DNA from 4 places in the Erwinia sp. Eh17-17 genome. Region 3 is predicted to be linked to each of the others. Evidence: predicted binding sites of a transcription regulator. Region 3 holds the regulator's gene; each other region holds the start of a gene.
The links. Region 3 encodes PurR, which represses purine synthesis genes. Its sites were predicted from a motif close to CANGCAAACGTTTGCNTG; they were not measured.

Region 1: the regulator PurR is predicted to act here: its motif matches at 1,597-1,614, upstream of ABEH87_RS19250 (NCS2 family permease).
Region 2: the regulator PurR is predicted to act here: its motif matches at 1,851-1,868, upstream of purE (5-(carboxyamino)imidazole ribonucleotide mutase).
Region 4: the regulator PurR is predicted to act here: its motif matches at 1,245-1,262, upstream of tusA (sulfurtransferase TusA).

The regions. Positions count from the first base shown of each region.
Region 1 is NZ_JBDFQT010000010.1:19,933-23,872, forward strand. It holds gene soxS (superoxide response transcriptional regulator SoxS) at 1-7, opposite strand, end outside; gene soxR (redox-sensitive transcriptional activator SoxR) at 99-566, shown strand; gene ABEH87_RS19245 (glutathione S-transferase) at 609-1,271, shown strand; gene ABEH87_RS19250 (NCS2 family permease) at 1,745-3,094, shown strand; gene ABEH87_RS19255 (Na+/H+ antiporter) at 3,271-3,940, shown strand, end outside.
Region 2 is NZ_JBDFQT010000002.1:721,790-725,729, reverse strand. It holds gene purK (5-(carboxyamino)imidazole ribonucleotide synthase) at 183-1,250, opposite strand; gene purE (5-(carboxyamino)imidazole ribonucleotide mutase) at 1,247-1,756, opposite strand; gene lpxH (UDP-2,3-diacylglucosamine diphosphatase) at 1,905-2,621, opposite strand; gene ppiB (peptidylprolyl isomerase B) at 2,621-3,115, opposite strand; gene cysS (cysteine--tRNA ligase) at 3,351-3,940, shown strand, end outside.
Region 3 is NZ_JBDFQT010000001.1:1,069,360-1,073,299, reverse strand. It holds gene punC (purine nucleoside transporter PunC) at 1-80, opposite strand, end outside; gene punR (DNA-binding transcriptional activator PunR) at 194-1,126, shown strand; gene purR (HTH-type transcriptional repressor PurR) at 1,123-2,148, opposite strand; gene ABEH87_RS04730 (NlpC/P60 family protein) at 2,569-3,450, opposite strand; gene ABEH87_RS04725 (Grx4 family monothiol glutaredoxin) at 3,834-3,940, shown strand, end outside.
Region 4 is NZ_JBDFQT010000004.1:111,478-115,417, reverse strand. It holds gene ABEH87_RS13015 (DcrB family lipoprotein) at 1-367, opposite strand, end outside; gene ABEH87_RS13010 (7-cyano-7-deazaguanine/7-aminomethyl-7-deazaguanine transporter) at 463-1,128, opposite strand; gene tusA (sulfurtransferase TusA) at 1,336-1,581, shown strand; gene ABEH87_RS13000 (zinc/cadmium/mercury/lead-transporting ATPase) at 1,674-3,940, opposite strand, start outside.

The DNA.
Region 1 (3,940 bases), on a different contig from region 3:
CATGCATACACTTTTCTCCCGGTTTGCTGCGTAAACAGGTCGCGAACTCAATGGTTGCTGAGTATAATTCCTCAAGTTAACTTGAGGTAAAGCGCTAAATGAAAAAAAATCTCAGCCCCTCCAGCAAGCGGGAACTGACCCCCGGCGATGTTGCGCAGCGCTGCGGTGTGGCGGTCTCCACGCTGCATTTTTATGAAAGCAAAGGGCTTATCAGCAGTTTTCGCAACCCCGGAAACCAGCGGCGCTACACGCGTGACGTCCTGAGGCGCGTGGCGGTGATTAAAATCGCGCAGCGCATTGGCATCCCTCTCGCGACCATCAGTGACAGCCTGATGCAGTACTCCCCCGGCAAGCGCATGACGCCGAAAGAGTGGGCGGTACTGTCGCAGAAGTGGCGCGACGAGCTGGACCGGCGCATAGAAACCCTCACGCACCTGCGCGATGATCTGGACAGCTGTATCGGCTGTGGCTGCCTGTCGATGGAGGATTGCCCGCTGCGTAATCCGAACGACCGCCTGAGCGAGCAGGGGACCGGCGCAATTCTGCTGGATGTGAAAGGATCTTAATCTTCTATACTCAGGTTTTGCCGAACAAGATAAGGAAGCGTCATGATCACCGTGCATCACCTGGATAACTCACGATCGCAGCGCGTGCTGTGGCTGCTGGAAGAGCTGGAAGTCCCGTACCAGATTAAACGCTATCAGCGTGAGGGGACCCTGCTGGCCCCACCAGAATTGAAAAAAGTACATCCGCTGGGCAAAGCGCCGGTGATCACCGATGAAAATCGCGTGGTGGCCGAATCCGGAGCGATTCTGGAGTATCTGGAAGCGCACTACGATACAGAAGAGCGGCTGAAACTTTTCGCTGACGAAGAGGTGATCCAGTCGCGCTACTGGCTGCACTATGCTGAAGGATCGCTGATGCCGTTACTGGTCATGAAGCTGATTTTCAGCCGCATGGGAAAAGCGCCGGTGCCCTGGCTGCTGCGCCCGATCGGCAGCGCCTTCGGTAAAGGGGTACAGAAAGGCTACCTGGATCCACAAATCACCAACCATCGTCAGTTTATTGAACAGCACCTGGCGCGCCACGAATGGTTTGCCGGCAGCCGTTTCAGCATTGCCGACGTACAGATGAGCTTCCCGCTTCTGGCGCTGACCGCGCGCGGCGGCGCTGCCGACTGCCCGGCCATCCAGGCGTGGCTGCAAAAAGTACAAAACCGCGCCGCCTGGCAGCGTGCCCTGCAGCAGGGCGGGGAAATCAGCTTTTCCTGAGGGAATATCCCCCGCTGAGTGACAAACGTTTCACGTTCCCTGCATCGTTATCGTGCCATAAGAAAGCACTATGACGATGCAGGAGCTCTCCCCGCTACAATTTTGCTGAGATCCGCTTAACAGGTGTTGAATATGCACCGTTAAACACCGGATAATCGTTTGCGTTAAGATACTTGTCACACTTCAGGGCGCACCTACGTTAGCGGCACTGGCTCTTCCTGGTCACATAGTGCTCAGGTGCGGTCGGTGGTCTCAGGCTTACCGCCTTTCTGCGCGCTGAAGTATTCAGAGTATTAGCATGGCAATAGCACGTTTTTTGCGTGGAATGGTAAACGTTTGCCTTTATCCGGTCGGTGCCTCACGTTGAGGTTTTTTCAACCGCGAATATGGCGTCAGGGATGCAAACGTTGGCTACCGCTGGGATGCAGCGGGTCCATGCAGCGATAACTCATAAGAAATTTCAGGGGATTACGATGTCGACGCCTTCTCAACCTGCCAGCGGCTCTTTAGACGCCTGGTTCAAAATTTCTGCGCGCGGTAGCAGCGTGCGTCAGGAAATCCTGGCGGGTCTGACGACCTTCCTTGCCATGGTCTATTCCGTGATCGTGGTGCCCTCAATGCTGGGTAAAGCAGGTTTCCCTCCAACGGCGGTGTTTGTTGCCACCTGTCTGGTCGCCGGGTTTGGTTCACTGCTGATGGGGCTGTGGGCAAACCTGCCGATGGCAATCGGCTGTGCCATTTCACTGACGGCGTTCACCGCCTTCAGTCTGGTGCTCGGCCAGCAGATCAGCGTGCCGGTTGCGCTGGGCGCGGTGTTCCTGATGGGGATTCTGTTCACGCTGATTTCAGCCACCGGTATTCGCTCCTGGATCCTGCGTAACCTGCCGATGGGCGTGGCGCACGGCACCGGCGTGGGTATCGGCCTGTTCCTGCTGCTGATTGCCGCAGACGGCGTTGGCCTGGTGGTAAAAAATCCGGGACCGGGTCTGCCGGTTGCGCTGGGTCATTTCCCCTCCTTCCCGGTGGTGATGACGCTGCTGGGCCTGGCGGTGATCTTCGGCCTTGAGAAACTGCGCGTGCCGGGCGGTATTCTGCTGACCATTATTACCATCTCGGTGATCGGCCTGATTTTTGACCCGGCGGTGAGCTATCAGGGGCTGTTCGCCATGCCAAGCCTGAGCGACGCGCAGGGCAATTCGCTGCTGTTCAGCCTGGATATTCTCGGCGCATTAAAACCCGCCGTGCTGCCAAGCGTGCTGGCGCTGGTTATGACCGCCGTATTCGATGCGACGGGCACCATCCGTGCGGTGGCCGGTCAGGCCAACCTGCTGGATAAAGACAACCAGATCATCAACGGCGGTAAGGCACTGACCAGCGATTCACTGAGCAGCATCTTCTCCGGGCTGGTGGGCGCAGCCCCTGCGGCGGTGTACATCGAGTCTGCGGCCGGGACGGCGGCGGGCGGTAAAACCGGCCTGACGGCGATTGTGGTCGGCATTCTGTTCCTGATGATCCTGTTCCTGTCGCCGCTGGCGTACCTGGTACCGGGCTACGCGACCGCACCCGCGCTGATGTACGTTGGCCTGCTGATGCTGAGCAATGTGTCAAAAATTGACTTCAGCGACTTCGTGGATGCGATGTCTGGCCTGCTGGCGGCGGTATTTATCGTCCTGACCTGTAACATCGTCACCGGTATCATGCTCGGTTTTGGCTCGCTGGTGATTGGCCGTATCTTCGCCGGGGAATGGCGCAAGCTGAACGTTGGCACGGTACTTATTGCGGTGGCGCTGGTCGCTTTCTATGCCTGCGGCTGGGCGATTTAATGCTGTTTCGGGGCCAGAATTTCTGGCCCCACCTTCAGATGTCACTGAATTTCTCCTGTTAAAGCACATCCTGTTTTTAAACACTTTCCTAATTTGCTTTACTATCCTTCAGGGTCTACAAATTCCTGTGCCCGTTACTGTTCTAAGCCATTCGGAAGACATATAAAAAGGAACGCATGGAAATCTTCTTCACCATTCTTATTTTGACGCTGGTTGTGTCGTTGTCGGGCGTCGCAGCACGTATCATTCCCTTTCAAATTCCTCTGCCGCTGGTCCAAATCGCCATGGGGGCGCTGCTGGCGTGGCCGACCTTTGGCCTGCACGTTGATTTTGACCCGGAGCTGTTTTTAGTCCTGTTTATCCCGCCGCTGCTGTTTGCGGACGGCTGGAAAACCCCGACCAGTGAGTTTCTGCATCACGGGCGCGAGATCCTTGGTCTGGCGCTGGTGCTGGTGCTGATCACCGTCGTCGGGATCGGCTACCTGATTTACTGGCTGGTGCCCGGCATTCCGCTGCTGTCTGCGTTTGCGCTGGCGGCGGTGCTGTCACCGACCGATGCCGTGGCGCTGTCCGGCATCGTCGGGGAAGGGCGCATCCCGAAAAAAATCATGGCGATCCTGCAGGGCGAAGCCCTGATGAATGATGCGTCGGGTCTGGTATCGTTGAAGTTCGCCGTGGCCGTGGCGATGGGGACGATGGTATTTACCGTCTCCGGTGCCTCGCTGGAGTTCCTCAAAGTCGCGGTGGGGGGGCTGCTGGCGGGTATCGCCATCTGCTGGCTGTACGGCAAGTCACTGCGCCTGTTCAGCCGCTGGAGCGGGGATGACCCGGCGACCCAGACCGTGC
Region 2 (3,940 bases), on a different contig from region 3:
GCTAAGGCATTAGGGACTGATATGAATTATTTTTGTCGCAGCGATCATAGACCAATAAAACCGGCCATTGTAACTGTACTAAAGTACAGTCCGGCGCGTTTTTTCATTTGCCTTGAGAATATTGGGGCGAGTCTTTTTTTCAAATGTAGGGGCTGACCTTCTGTTCCGGTCAGCCCGCAAGATTAAGCCAGCTTCTCAACCGCCCAGGCAATCCCGCTGGCGTACTCTGCCGGCAGCATTGGCACCAGCGCGTTAAGCGCATGGCTCAGCGCCTGAGGACTGACGTCGGACAGGTTGAGGTGGCCGACTTTACGTCCGGCGCGCACCTCTTTTTCATACCAGTGCAGGTGCACCAGCGGCTGGCTCAGCCAGTCGGGGTTCACGTCAGTGCCAATCAGATTAACCATTACCGACGGTGTGCTGACCACCGGCGTAGGCAGCGGCAGGTCCAGAATGGCGCGCAGATGCAGTTCAAACTGGCCGATCGACGCGCCGTTCTGCGTCCAGTGGCCGCTGTTGTGCACGCGCGGAGCCAGCTCGTTGATCAGCAGACCTTCCGGCACCACAAAGCACTCCATCGCCATCACGCCGACGTAGTTCAGCTCATTCATAATGGCGGACAGCATACGCTCGGCCTGCTGCTGATGCGCGGCGTTGACCTGCGGCAGCACCACGCTGGTCCGCAGGATCCCGTCCTGATGCAGGTTGTGCGTCAGCGGGTAAAACACCGTTTTGCCGTCGTGAGCGCGTGCGCCAACCAGTGACATCTCGCCGGAGAAGTTAATCCCCTGCTCAACGATGCATTCACCGTAGCAGTCGGCTGGCAGTGCTTCAGTTTCATCAGCACGCAGGCGCCACTGGCCGCGACCGTCATAGCCGCCGGTGCGGCGTTTGACAATGGCCAGCGGGCCAAGAGTGGTGAATACCTGCGCCCATTCGTCAGCGCCGGAAAGCAGCTGCCACGGAGCGGTAGCAAGGCCCAGCCTGTCCAGCAGCTGTTTCTGCGTCAGGCGGTCGGCCAGTAGCGGGAAGATATCGCGGTTCACAAACGCATTGTGGCTGGCCAGCTCGCGGGTTAACGCGGTTTCGGGCCAGCGCTCAATTTCGGCGGTAATCACACTCTGAGCGATCGGCAGGTCGCCCGGCTCGGCATCCAGGCCGACCGGATACACGGCAATGCCCAGTGGTTCACCAGCCTGGCGCAGCATGCGCCCCAGCTGGCCATTCCCTAATACGCAAACCGGCTTCATGCTTCCTCCCGCGGGTCCGGGTTGTTCAGCACTTCATCGGTCTGGCTCTGACGCCAGTGATTCAGGCGGCCAGCCAGCTCTGCGTCATGCAGCGCGAGGATCTGAGCGGCCAGCAGGGCGGCATTGGCCGCACCGGCTTTGCCAATCGCCAGAGTCCCGACCGGGATGCCGCGCGGCATCTGCACAATGGAGTACAGGCTGTCGACACCGCTCAGCGCTGCGCTCTGTACCGGCACGCCCAGCACCGGCACCAGCGTTTTTGCCGCCAGCATGCCAGGCAGGTGCGCTGCGCCGCCTGCTCCCGCGATAATCACCTGATAGCCGTTGTCCGCTGCCTGTTCGGCAAAGCTGAACAGTTTGTCCGGCGTGCGGTGTGCAGACACCACTTCGCAGTGAAAGGGAACGTCCAGGCTGGTAAGGATTTCCGCCGTAAACTGCATGGTTGCCCAGTCACTTTTGGAACCCATAACAATAGCAATGCGGGCCGGTGCGGCGTTGGATGACATGCGGGTCTGACTCCTGTGATTGTAAAACGTCACCAGGGTCGCGCTGAGGGGCAACCCGGTGGGAAGGGCAGAGAGAATATCACGACTACGCGGCGAGGAAAACGGTTGCGTGGCGCAAAACCCCGCCGGATCCCATCAGGTTTTTGCTTCAGAACGGGAAGGAAATCAGGCTTATCTCGTCAGCGCTGACTCTGATCATCGACCCTTCTTCGTGCCATGCCCCCAGCACCAGACGTTCAGCGGGTTGACCGTTAACGAGCAGCGGATGAACGGCAGGGCGGTGAGTATGACCGTGGATCAGCCAATGTACCTGCTGCCGTGACATCACGTCCACGACGGCCTGCGGGTTGACGTCCATAATTTCCTGGGATTTGCTGCTGTTGGCCTGGCGGCTTCCTGCGCGCATTTTCAGCGCGATACGCTGGCGGACAAACAGAGGCAGGGCGAGGAACAGCGTTTGCAGCCAGCGCTGCTGCACCTTCGCGCGAAAGCGCAGATAGCCTTCATCATCGGTACACAGGGTGTCGCCGTGCATAATCAGCACGCGCCTGCCGTACAGGTCCAGCACCTGCTCTTCCGGCAGCAGGGTCATGCCGCTGGCTCTGGCAAAGCGCTTACCGACCAGAAAGTCGCGGTTACCGTGAATAAAGTAGCAGGGGATAGCCAGCTGGCGCAGGGCTGCGGCGACCTCCGCGTGTAGCGGATTCGGGTCGTCGTCGCCAATCCAGGCTTCAAACAGGTCACCGAGAATATACAGCGCGTCAGCGTGCTGGGCTTCACGGCGTAAAAAATGCAGAAAACCGGCTGTGATAGCCGGTTCTTCAGTACACAGATGGAGATCTGCGATAAACAGCGTGTGCGACATTATTCGCTGACGGTGACTTTCTGGATAATCACGTCGTCTTTTGGTACATCCTGGTGCATGCCGCTGCGGCCGGTAGCCACGGCTTTAATTTTCTCAACCACGTCCATGCCTTCAACCACTTCGGCAAACACGCAGTAACCGAAGCCCTGCAGGCTTTCGTCACGGAAGTTGAGGAAGTCGTTATCAGCGACGTTAATGAAGAACTGCGCGGTAGCAGAGTGTGGCGCCTGAGTACGGGCCATCGCCAGCGTACCTTTGGTGTTCTTCAGGCCGTTACCGGCTTCGTTACGAATCTCTTCTTTGGTGTCTTTCTGCTTCATGCCCGGCTCAAAACCTCCGCCCTGGATCATAAAACCGTTGATCACACGGTGGAAGATGGTGTTGTCGTAAAAACCTTCGCGGCAGTATTCAAGGAAGTTTTTAACGGTAGCCGGCGCTTTATCATCGAAAGTCTTGATGACGATATCGCCATGATTAGTCTGGAAAGTGACCATATTCTCATCCTGTCAGGGTTGGAGTATTTAACATTGAGCGCCGGGAACTGAGACGGAAGTCTGTCCCGTGCGACAGACGGCTCTTATATCACAAAATGTGATAGCTCGTCAGCCTCCCCTGGATAAACCAAGCGCAGATAACCTTGCTTTGCGTAGCGCTGAAGGTAAGAATACGTCAGAATGATCGATTGAATTTTTCTTGTAATCCCGCACACGCTTAAAACGGAATGTCTCAATGCTAAAGATTTTTAATACCCTGAGTCGTCAAAAAGAGGAATTTAAACCTATTCATGCCGGTAAAATCGGTATGTACGTGTGTGGCATTACCGTTTACGACCTCTGTCATATCGGACACGGCAGAACCTTCGCGGCCTTCGATGTCGTGGCGCGCTATCTGCGCTACAGCGGCTATGAGCTGAATTACGTGCGTAACATCACCGATATTGATGACAAAATCATCAAACGCGCGAATGAAAATGGTGAAACCATTGAGCAGCTGACCAATCGTATGATTGCCGAGATGCACAAAGATTTCGCTGCGCTGAATATCCTGCCGCCAGACCTGGAACCGCGTGCAACGCACCATATTCCGGAGATCATCGAGCTGGTCAGCAAGCTGATTGCGCGTGAGCACGCCTATGTGGCCAGCAACGGCGACGTGATGTTCTCTGTCGACAGCGATCCTGAGTATGGTTCTCTGTCGCGTCAGGATCTGGACCAGCTTCAGGCCGGTGCCCGCGTGGAAGTAGCGGCAGACGTGAAGCGCAACCCGATGGACTTCGTGCTGTGGAAGATGTCGAAAGCCGACGAACCCGGCTGGACGTC
Region 3 (3,940 bases):
GCAGGAAGGTACATATCGGTAGCAAGGAAACCCAGCATGCTGAGTAGCGCCAGGTAAAGCATAAAACCTTTGGAACGCATGATTTTTAACTCTTATTAGACAATTTTTTCACCCGCGCAGTGTAATCGCGTGTTCACTGCGCTGTGAAACGCTATTATTCGTGTATTGCGTTGAAAAAATTTGAAGGCAGGTTATGTGGTCTGAATATTCTCTTGAAGTGGTCGATGCGGTCGCCAGAACCGGCAGTTTTACTGCGGCAGCTGCAGAGCTTCATCGCGTACCTTCCGCGGTGAGTTACACCGTACGCCAGCTGGAAGAGTGGCTGGCGGTCAGCCTCTTTGAGCGTCGTCACCGGGATGTGGTGCTGACGGAGGCTGGCCGCGTTTTCAGTGAAGAAGGGCGCGCTGTTATCAAAAAAATGCTTGCCACCCGTACGCGCTGTCAGCAGGTGGCCAATGGCTGGCGCGGGCAGATTAATATTGCGGTAGACAGGATCGTGCGGCCGGCACGTACCCGGCAGCTGGTGGTCGATTTTTACCGGCATTTTCCCGATATGGAACTCCATATCATGCCGGAAGTGTTCAACGGCGTGTGGGATGCGCTGGCCGATGGCCGTGTGGACGTGGCGATTGGCGCCACCCAGGCGATACCGGTGAGAGGGCGCTTTGCTTTTCGTGATATGGGTAGCCTGAACTGGCGCTGTGTGGTGCAGGCACAACATCCGCTGCTTGGTCACCGCGGTGCGCTGAGCGAAGCCCTGATCCGCGAATGGCCCTCGCTGGTGCTGGAAGATACGTCACGAGCACTGCCGAAGCGTACCACCTGGACGCTGGATAATCAGCGGCGGCTGGTGGTGCCTGACTGGGACAGCGCGTTTGACTGCCTGCGCGCCGGGCTCTGTGTCGGGATGGTGCCGGGCCATTACGCCCAGCCGGGATTACAACAGCAGGAACTGGCTGAGCTGACGCTGGCATCGCCTTTTCCCGACAGTCCCTGCTACCTGAGCTGGTCAGAGCAGAGCGCCTCTCCGGCGCTGAACTGGCTGCTGGAATACCTGGGCAGCACCGAGACGCTGAACGCCGAATGGCTGAGTGAGCAGCCCGACCCGCAGCCGGTCAGCGCTTAACGGCGATAGTCGCGGAAAGGACCATCTGCCACCGAGCGGCGTTCAATCAGTGAGGGATGAACCTCGATGGTCTGCTGCTCTTCGCGTTTACTGGTGATGCGGTCCAGCAGCATGTCAAAGGCGGTTTCACCCAGGCGCTCTTTCGGCTGATGTACCGTAGTCAGCGCCGGGGTGAAGTAACGGGCGTTGCGCACGTTATCATAACCGATCACCGAAATGTCCTGCGGGACGCGCAATCCCATCTCGTCGGCGGCGCAAATCGCCCCCATCGCCATAATATCGCCGCCGCAGAAGATCGCCGTTGGACGCTGTTTCTGCGACAAAATCTGCTGCATAGCGCGATAGCCTGACTCCGGTTCGAAGTCGCCCTGCACCAGCCACTCTTCGCGCAGAGTGATCCCGGCTTCTGCCAGCGCTTTCAGAAAGCCAGCGTGGCGGCCGCCGCCGGTATTGCGCTCCAGCTGACCGGGGATAGCACCGATATCCCGGTGCCCGCGTTCAATCAGATAGCGGCCAGCCAGATAGCCGCCTTCAAAGGCATTATCCAGCACGGTATCGGTAAAATCGCCGCGCGACTCATTCCAGTCCATCACCACCATCGGGATGTTGCGGTTCTCTTCCAGCATGGCTATCAAGGTGTCCGGATATTCAGAGCACATCACCAGCAGCCCATCAACGCGCTTCTGCGCCATCATTGACAGATATGCCTGCTGTTTTTGCAGGTCATTGTGCGCATTGCCCAGAATCAGCGTATAGCCTTGAGCGAAGCAGCGGTTTTCCACGGCTTCAATGATCTCGGCAAAGTAGGGCGCTTCACTGGAAGTTGCCAACAGGCCAATGGTTTTGGTGTGGTTGACCTTAAGACTGCGGGCCACGGCGCTGGGAGAATAATGCAATTCTTTGATGGCCACCCACACCGCTTCTCGCGTCTCTTCGGCCACAAAGCGCGTTTTATTGATCACGTGCGACACGGTGGTGGTGGACACGCCGGCGCGCTTTGCCACATCCTTAATTGTTGCCATTAAAATCGTACTCCTGGTGTTATCGTAACAACTTGATAACTAGTTGGTTAAACGTTTGCCTGGATACAGCTATTCCTGCCCGACAAGAGTCATTTTGGGTGCTGTCTCAAAGGGTCGGGAAGGGGATGAATCGTCCGTAGAGTGACATGCAGTGCTGACTAAAACGGTTTGCGCTGCCTGTTGCGCAACGCAAGGAGAGAATTCTAACAAGGCTGCGCGCAGAAAACGAGATTTTTACGGGTAACTGTGGGAAAATCTGTAGGCTTACTAATGACAAGGTTATTAAGGAGAGAAAATGAATACTGATATGAAAATGACAGCGCTGGCGGTGGTGGGTTCACTGCTATTGATTATGGCGTTCAGTTTTACGGCTGTCATGCATTAAGCATGTGCTGCACGGGAGGGGGTAACCCTTCCCGTTTAGCGAATGGTTTTAGGCGTCATTACCCTGCGCGCGCCAATGTAATGTTCCTGCCAGTAGTCTTCACTCAGCGCACTAACCTGAATATCTTTACCGGTGCGCGGTGACTGAATAAATTTCCCCCCGCCAAGATAAACACCCACGTGGTCTGCTGTGCCACGACCGTTAATTCTGAAGAATACCAGGTCGCCTTTCTCTAACTGGTCGCGCTTAATCGAAGCGGCATCGCGCAGGTGATACATTTCATTAGCTGTGCGTGGGATCTTAAATTTCACCAGATCTTTGTAGGCGTACCATACCAGGCCACTGCAGTCGAAGCCGGTTTTGGGTGAGGTTCCGCCCCACTGATAGGGCTTACCTAACTGACCCATTAACTTGTTCATCGCCGTTTCACGAGCTTTCTGATAACGCGCACGGTGCGCTTTGCTCAGCTTCAGCGGTGCTGTCAGCTCGTCATTCTCACGTACTGTGCCTTTGGCCGTTGCGCGCTGACGACCATAGTGTTTTTTCTCCGCTTTCTTACTGGCGGCGATTTTTTTGCTCAGTGATTTTTTGCTTAATTTCGCAGTGCGCAGGGGCTCGGCAGTGGTTTTCTTTTTTTCTTTAAGAAGGGTCTTTTTGGCCTGAGCCACACGTGCCGCTTTAGTCGATTCTCTTTTAACGGGCAGCGCCGCTTCCCTGGCTTTTTTAGTCGCCGGAGTTTTTACTTTTTTGGTGGCGGTGGTTTTTACCGGGCGGCGCTTACGGCGTTCATCTTCGCGTGCCGTGTTACCGTCAGCCTTTTGCTGATTGGCATTAATAGGGGTATGTGGCGATGCGTGCGCCATATTGAAGAACAACTGGGTGAAAGCCAGTATGCAGAGCGTGATGAGTAAACGCATTGTTCCCATTAACAGTTTGTGCGCTGCAAAACAGGGCAGCACATTCAGAAAAGAGATTTCTGCGCTCAGGCAGAAGGTTAGCTCGATTCTAATCTAACTTCTTAATAAACGGTTAGGTCTTTTTTGTTTCAATAATACAGATCAAGTAAACGATGTTAAATTGAACACAATCAGGTGGTTAACTCAGCAGCTCAATCCCTTTGGGAAATATCCGGTGCAGCGGCGACGACAAGAAAATGTTATTTTAGATTTATTGTCTGCGCGCAAGGTCCGTTGAGGTCATTTTTTCGTGTGAAAATGTCATTTTCATCGCAACCGCAGAATCGCTACAATAAGAGGCTGCGCCCAGCCTATACACGACGTTTCGTATTGAGGAAGAAGTTATGAGCACTGTTGAAAAAATTGAACGCCAGATCGCTGAAAATCCCATTCTGCTGTACATGAAAGGGTCACCGAAACTGCCAAGCTGCGGTTTCTCAGCTCAGGCAGT
Region 4 (3,940 bases), on a different contig from region 3:
TCGCTTTGTTGGTCACCACCTGTAGCTGCGGGTCACGATTGCGCTGCTGTGCTTCCAGACGACCTGCCAGCACGTCCAGCCCTTCATTGGTGCTTTCGCCGTCAATCACGATAATCGCTTTCTGGCCTGACTCATCGGCATAGACGTGCATATTGTTGGCCTGAGTTCCGAGCTTACCGCTCTTATCAGACATACCGGCCGGCAGGGTAAAACTCAGCTTGCCATCCATCAGAGTGACATTCTGGTTTGACTGGCTGCTGCTGACGCCATTGTCGTCGGCTGCGGCCTTTTCATCTTTCTTGCCATCACAGGCCGCCAGACCGGTTACCAGTACAGCGATTCCTGCATATTTTAGTAAGTTACGCATCAGAGTCCCTTTTCACATTGGTCGCGTAGAATTCAGGACTTCAATACAAACGTATTCAGCGGCTAAAAGCAACTTAACAACGATGGCAGGACACACTAACCAAAGTTGACTCCCGCACTGCGGGACTTCTCTGCCAGCCGCTTCAGGGCGGCATTCAGCAGTACGCCGTAGGCAGGCAGGAAGAACACCATGCAGATAAGCACCTTGAAGCTGTAGTCCACCAGCGCGATTTCCACCCAGTGCGTGGCCATAAACGGGTCCGGGCTCTTATAGAACGCGATAAAGAAGAAGGCCAGCGTATCGCTGATATTGCCGAGGAACATCGCGGCGGCAGGGGCCATCCACCATGCTGCTTTCTGGCGCAGGCGGTTAAAAACGTGAATATCAAGGATCTGGCCGAGCGCATAGGCCATAAAGCTGGCGCAGGCGATACGGGCAACGAACAGGTTCATCTCCTCCAGCGCCGCGAACCCCTGCCATTCGCCCTGATAATAGAGGGCGGATATGGCGTAGGAAATAAACAGCGACGGGATCATCACCGCCAGAATAATACGACGCGCCAGCGGAGCACCAAAAATGCGTACCGTCAGGTCAGTCGCCAGGAAGATAAACGGGAAGCTGAAGGCACCCCAGGTGGTGTGCAGGCCAAAAATAGCCACGGGCAGCTGCACCAGGTAGTTACTGGAGGTGATCACCAGCAGATGGAAAAGGGACAGCCAGACCAGCGCATGGGTGCGCTGACGCGTTGAGAATGCAATCATCGTTGTAAGCCTTTTTTAGATTGGGGTGAGGGAACCCATGAAAATTTGTACGTGTTTCGCTCAGGCGAATTCGCGGCATATTACCGCGTTGCCTTGCTATTGCAATGGTTAATTTTAGCGCAAACGTTATCGTGGGATTGATCCCTTGCACCGTCAGCGGCTGGCGCTAAAATAGGCGCCAATTTGCCATTCCGGATTGAGAATATCATGAGCGACCTTTTCGCTAACCCCGACCAGACCTTAGATGCGCTGGGCCTGCGCTGCCCGGAACCCGTGATGATGGTGCGCAAAACCGTGCGCCTGATGCAGGAGGGGGAAACCCTGTTGATCATCGCCGATGATCCGGCAACCACGCGTGATATCCCCGGTTTTTGCCGTTTTATGGAACATACGCTGGTGGCGCAAAATACTGACGCCCTGCCGTATCAGTATTTGCTGAAGAAAGGGTTGTAGTGTAGGGCCCGGCCTTCTGTTTCGGTCGGGCCGGGGGATTGCCCCTATATCATTCGGGTCGCCCGGTGCAGGATTGTGACACTGACATCCTGCTATTTCTTACGCAGTAACCGCAGTGCGTTAGCTGTCACTAACGCGGTAGCCCCTGAATCTGCCAGCACCGCCAGCCACAGTCCGGTAATCCCCATCAGCGTGGTGACCAAAAATATCCCTTTCAGCCCCAGCGCCAGCGCTACGTTCTGGCGGATATTGGCGTGGGTGGCGCGCGACAGGCGGATCATCGACGCCAGGCCATTCAGCCGGTTGTGGGTCAGCGCGGCATCGGCGGTTTCCAGCGCGACATCGCTGCCGCTGCCCATCGCTATACCGATGGTGGCGGCTTTCATTGCGGGCGCATCGTTGATTCCGTCACCGACCATCGCCACCGGCTGCTGCTGGTTAAGCTGGCGGATGGCCGCGACTTTATCTTCCGGCAGCAGGCTGGCACGAAAATCGATGCCGAGTTCACCGGCAATCGCCGCTGCCGCACGCGGGTTATCCCCGGTCAGCATCACCGCCTGAATATCCAGCGATCTCAGTTCCTCCAGCGCAGCTCTGGCGTCGCTACGCAGCGTGTCGCGCAGGGCAATTATTCCCAGTAGCTGCTGACCGTCGTGCACCACCACCACCGTATTGCCTGCGCTTTCCAGCGCCTCTGTACGTTCACGCTCAGGGGCCAGCAGCGCTGCGGGGACCTTAACAGGTGAACTTATGGTCAGTAAGTAACCACTTACTTCTGCTTCTACGCCACTCCCGGCCAGCGCCCGCTGAGCACTCGCCTGCGGCAGGGGCAGCTGGCGCTGCTCCGCTGCCGCCACGATGGCCAGCGCCAGCGGATGCGACGAACCCAGCTCAATAGCGGCGGCCGTTGCCAGCAGGCGGTTTTCATCCAGCGCGCCCAGCGGCACGATAGCGGTAACCTGCGGTTTGCCTTCGGTCAGCGTGCCGGTTTTGTCAAAGGCGATGGTGCGCACGCTGCCCAGGCTTTCCAGCGCGGCGCCGCCTTTGATCAGCGCACCACGACGGGCCGCTGCGGCCAGCCCGGAAGTGATCGCCGCCGGTGTGGAAATCACCAGGGCGCAGGGGCAGCCGATCAGCAGCAGGGTGAGTCCTTTGTAGATCCACGGCTGCCAGGCGGCCGCGAACAGCAGCGGTGGTACCAGGGCGACGATCAGCGCCATCAGCATAATCACCGGGGTGTAGATGCGGCTGAAGCGGTCGAGGAACCGTTCAATGGGCGCACGACGCTCTTCGGCTTCTTCAATCAGATGCAGAATGCGGTCGATGGCGCTTTTGCCCGGCTCCGATACCACTTCCAGCTGGACCAGACGGTCAACGCTCAGACAGCCTGCGTTGATCTTCTCACCCTGCTGGCGTTCGACCGGCACGGATTCCCCGGTCAGGGCGCTTTCATCAAAGCTGGCGAAGGCGCTGAGCAGCTTCGCATCCGTCGGCAGGCGGGCACCGGCTGCCACTTCAATCACCTCGCCGGGGCGCAGCCCGCTGACGGGTACGCTTTCCCGCTGGCCGTTTTTCAGGCGCAGAGCGACGTCCGGTTTCAGCGCCATCAGCGCCGTGACGCCTTTGCGTGCGCGCCCGGCAGCAAAGGACTCCAGCCGCTCCCCCAGCATAAACAGCAGCAGTACCATCGCCGCTTCGGCAGTGGCACCGATAAACAGTGCGCCGATGGCGGCAACGCTCATCAGGGTTTCAATACTGAACGGTGAACCGCTGCGCATCAGACGCAGGGCGCTGCGGCCAATTGGCCAGACGCCATACAGCGTGGTGGCTATGAACGCTGCCTTGCCCGCCGGATGGTTGAGACTTTCCAGCAGCCAGCTGGCCGCCATCATCACACTCAGCACGATCAGGCTCAGATTTTCCTGCCAGAATCCTTTTTCGGCTCTGGGCGGTGGGGCGGCGTCGCTGCGGTGTAGCTGGAAACCGGCCAGTGTGACCGCCTGTTCAATCTCATTACGGATGTCGCTGCTGGCGTCAACCAGCAGTTTTTCACTGGCAAACACCACGCGGGCGCGGGCGATATCAGGCAGTTTTTTGACCGCAGTTTCGACCTTGCGTGCGCAGGCCGGGCAGTCCATCCCCGTGACCTGCCAGCTGAAACTGAGGACGCCAGCGGGCCTGTCGCCCTCGTCATCGGGGTCCTGCCCCGAACTGCAGGCGCTGTCTCCACAGCAGGGAGCCTCGACGCTGGCTGCACTGACCGCTGTGATTTTTTGAATAACGGGGCGCGGGCGGGTGCTGCATCCGTGCTGAGTGCTGGCATGGTGGTGACCACAACCACATGAAGAGTGCTGCTGCA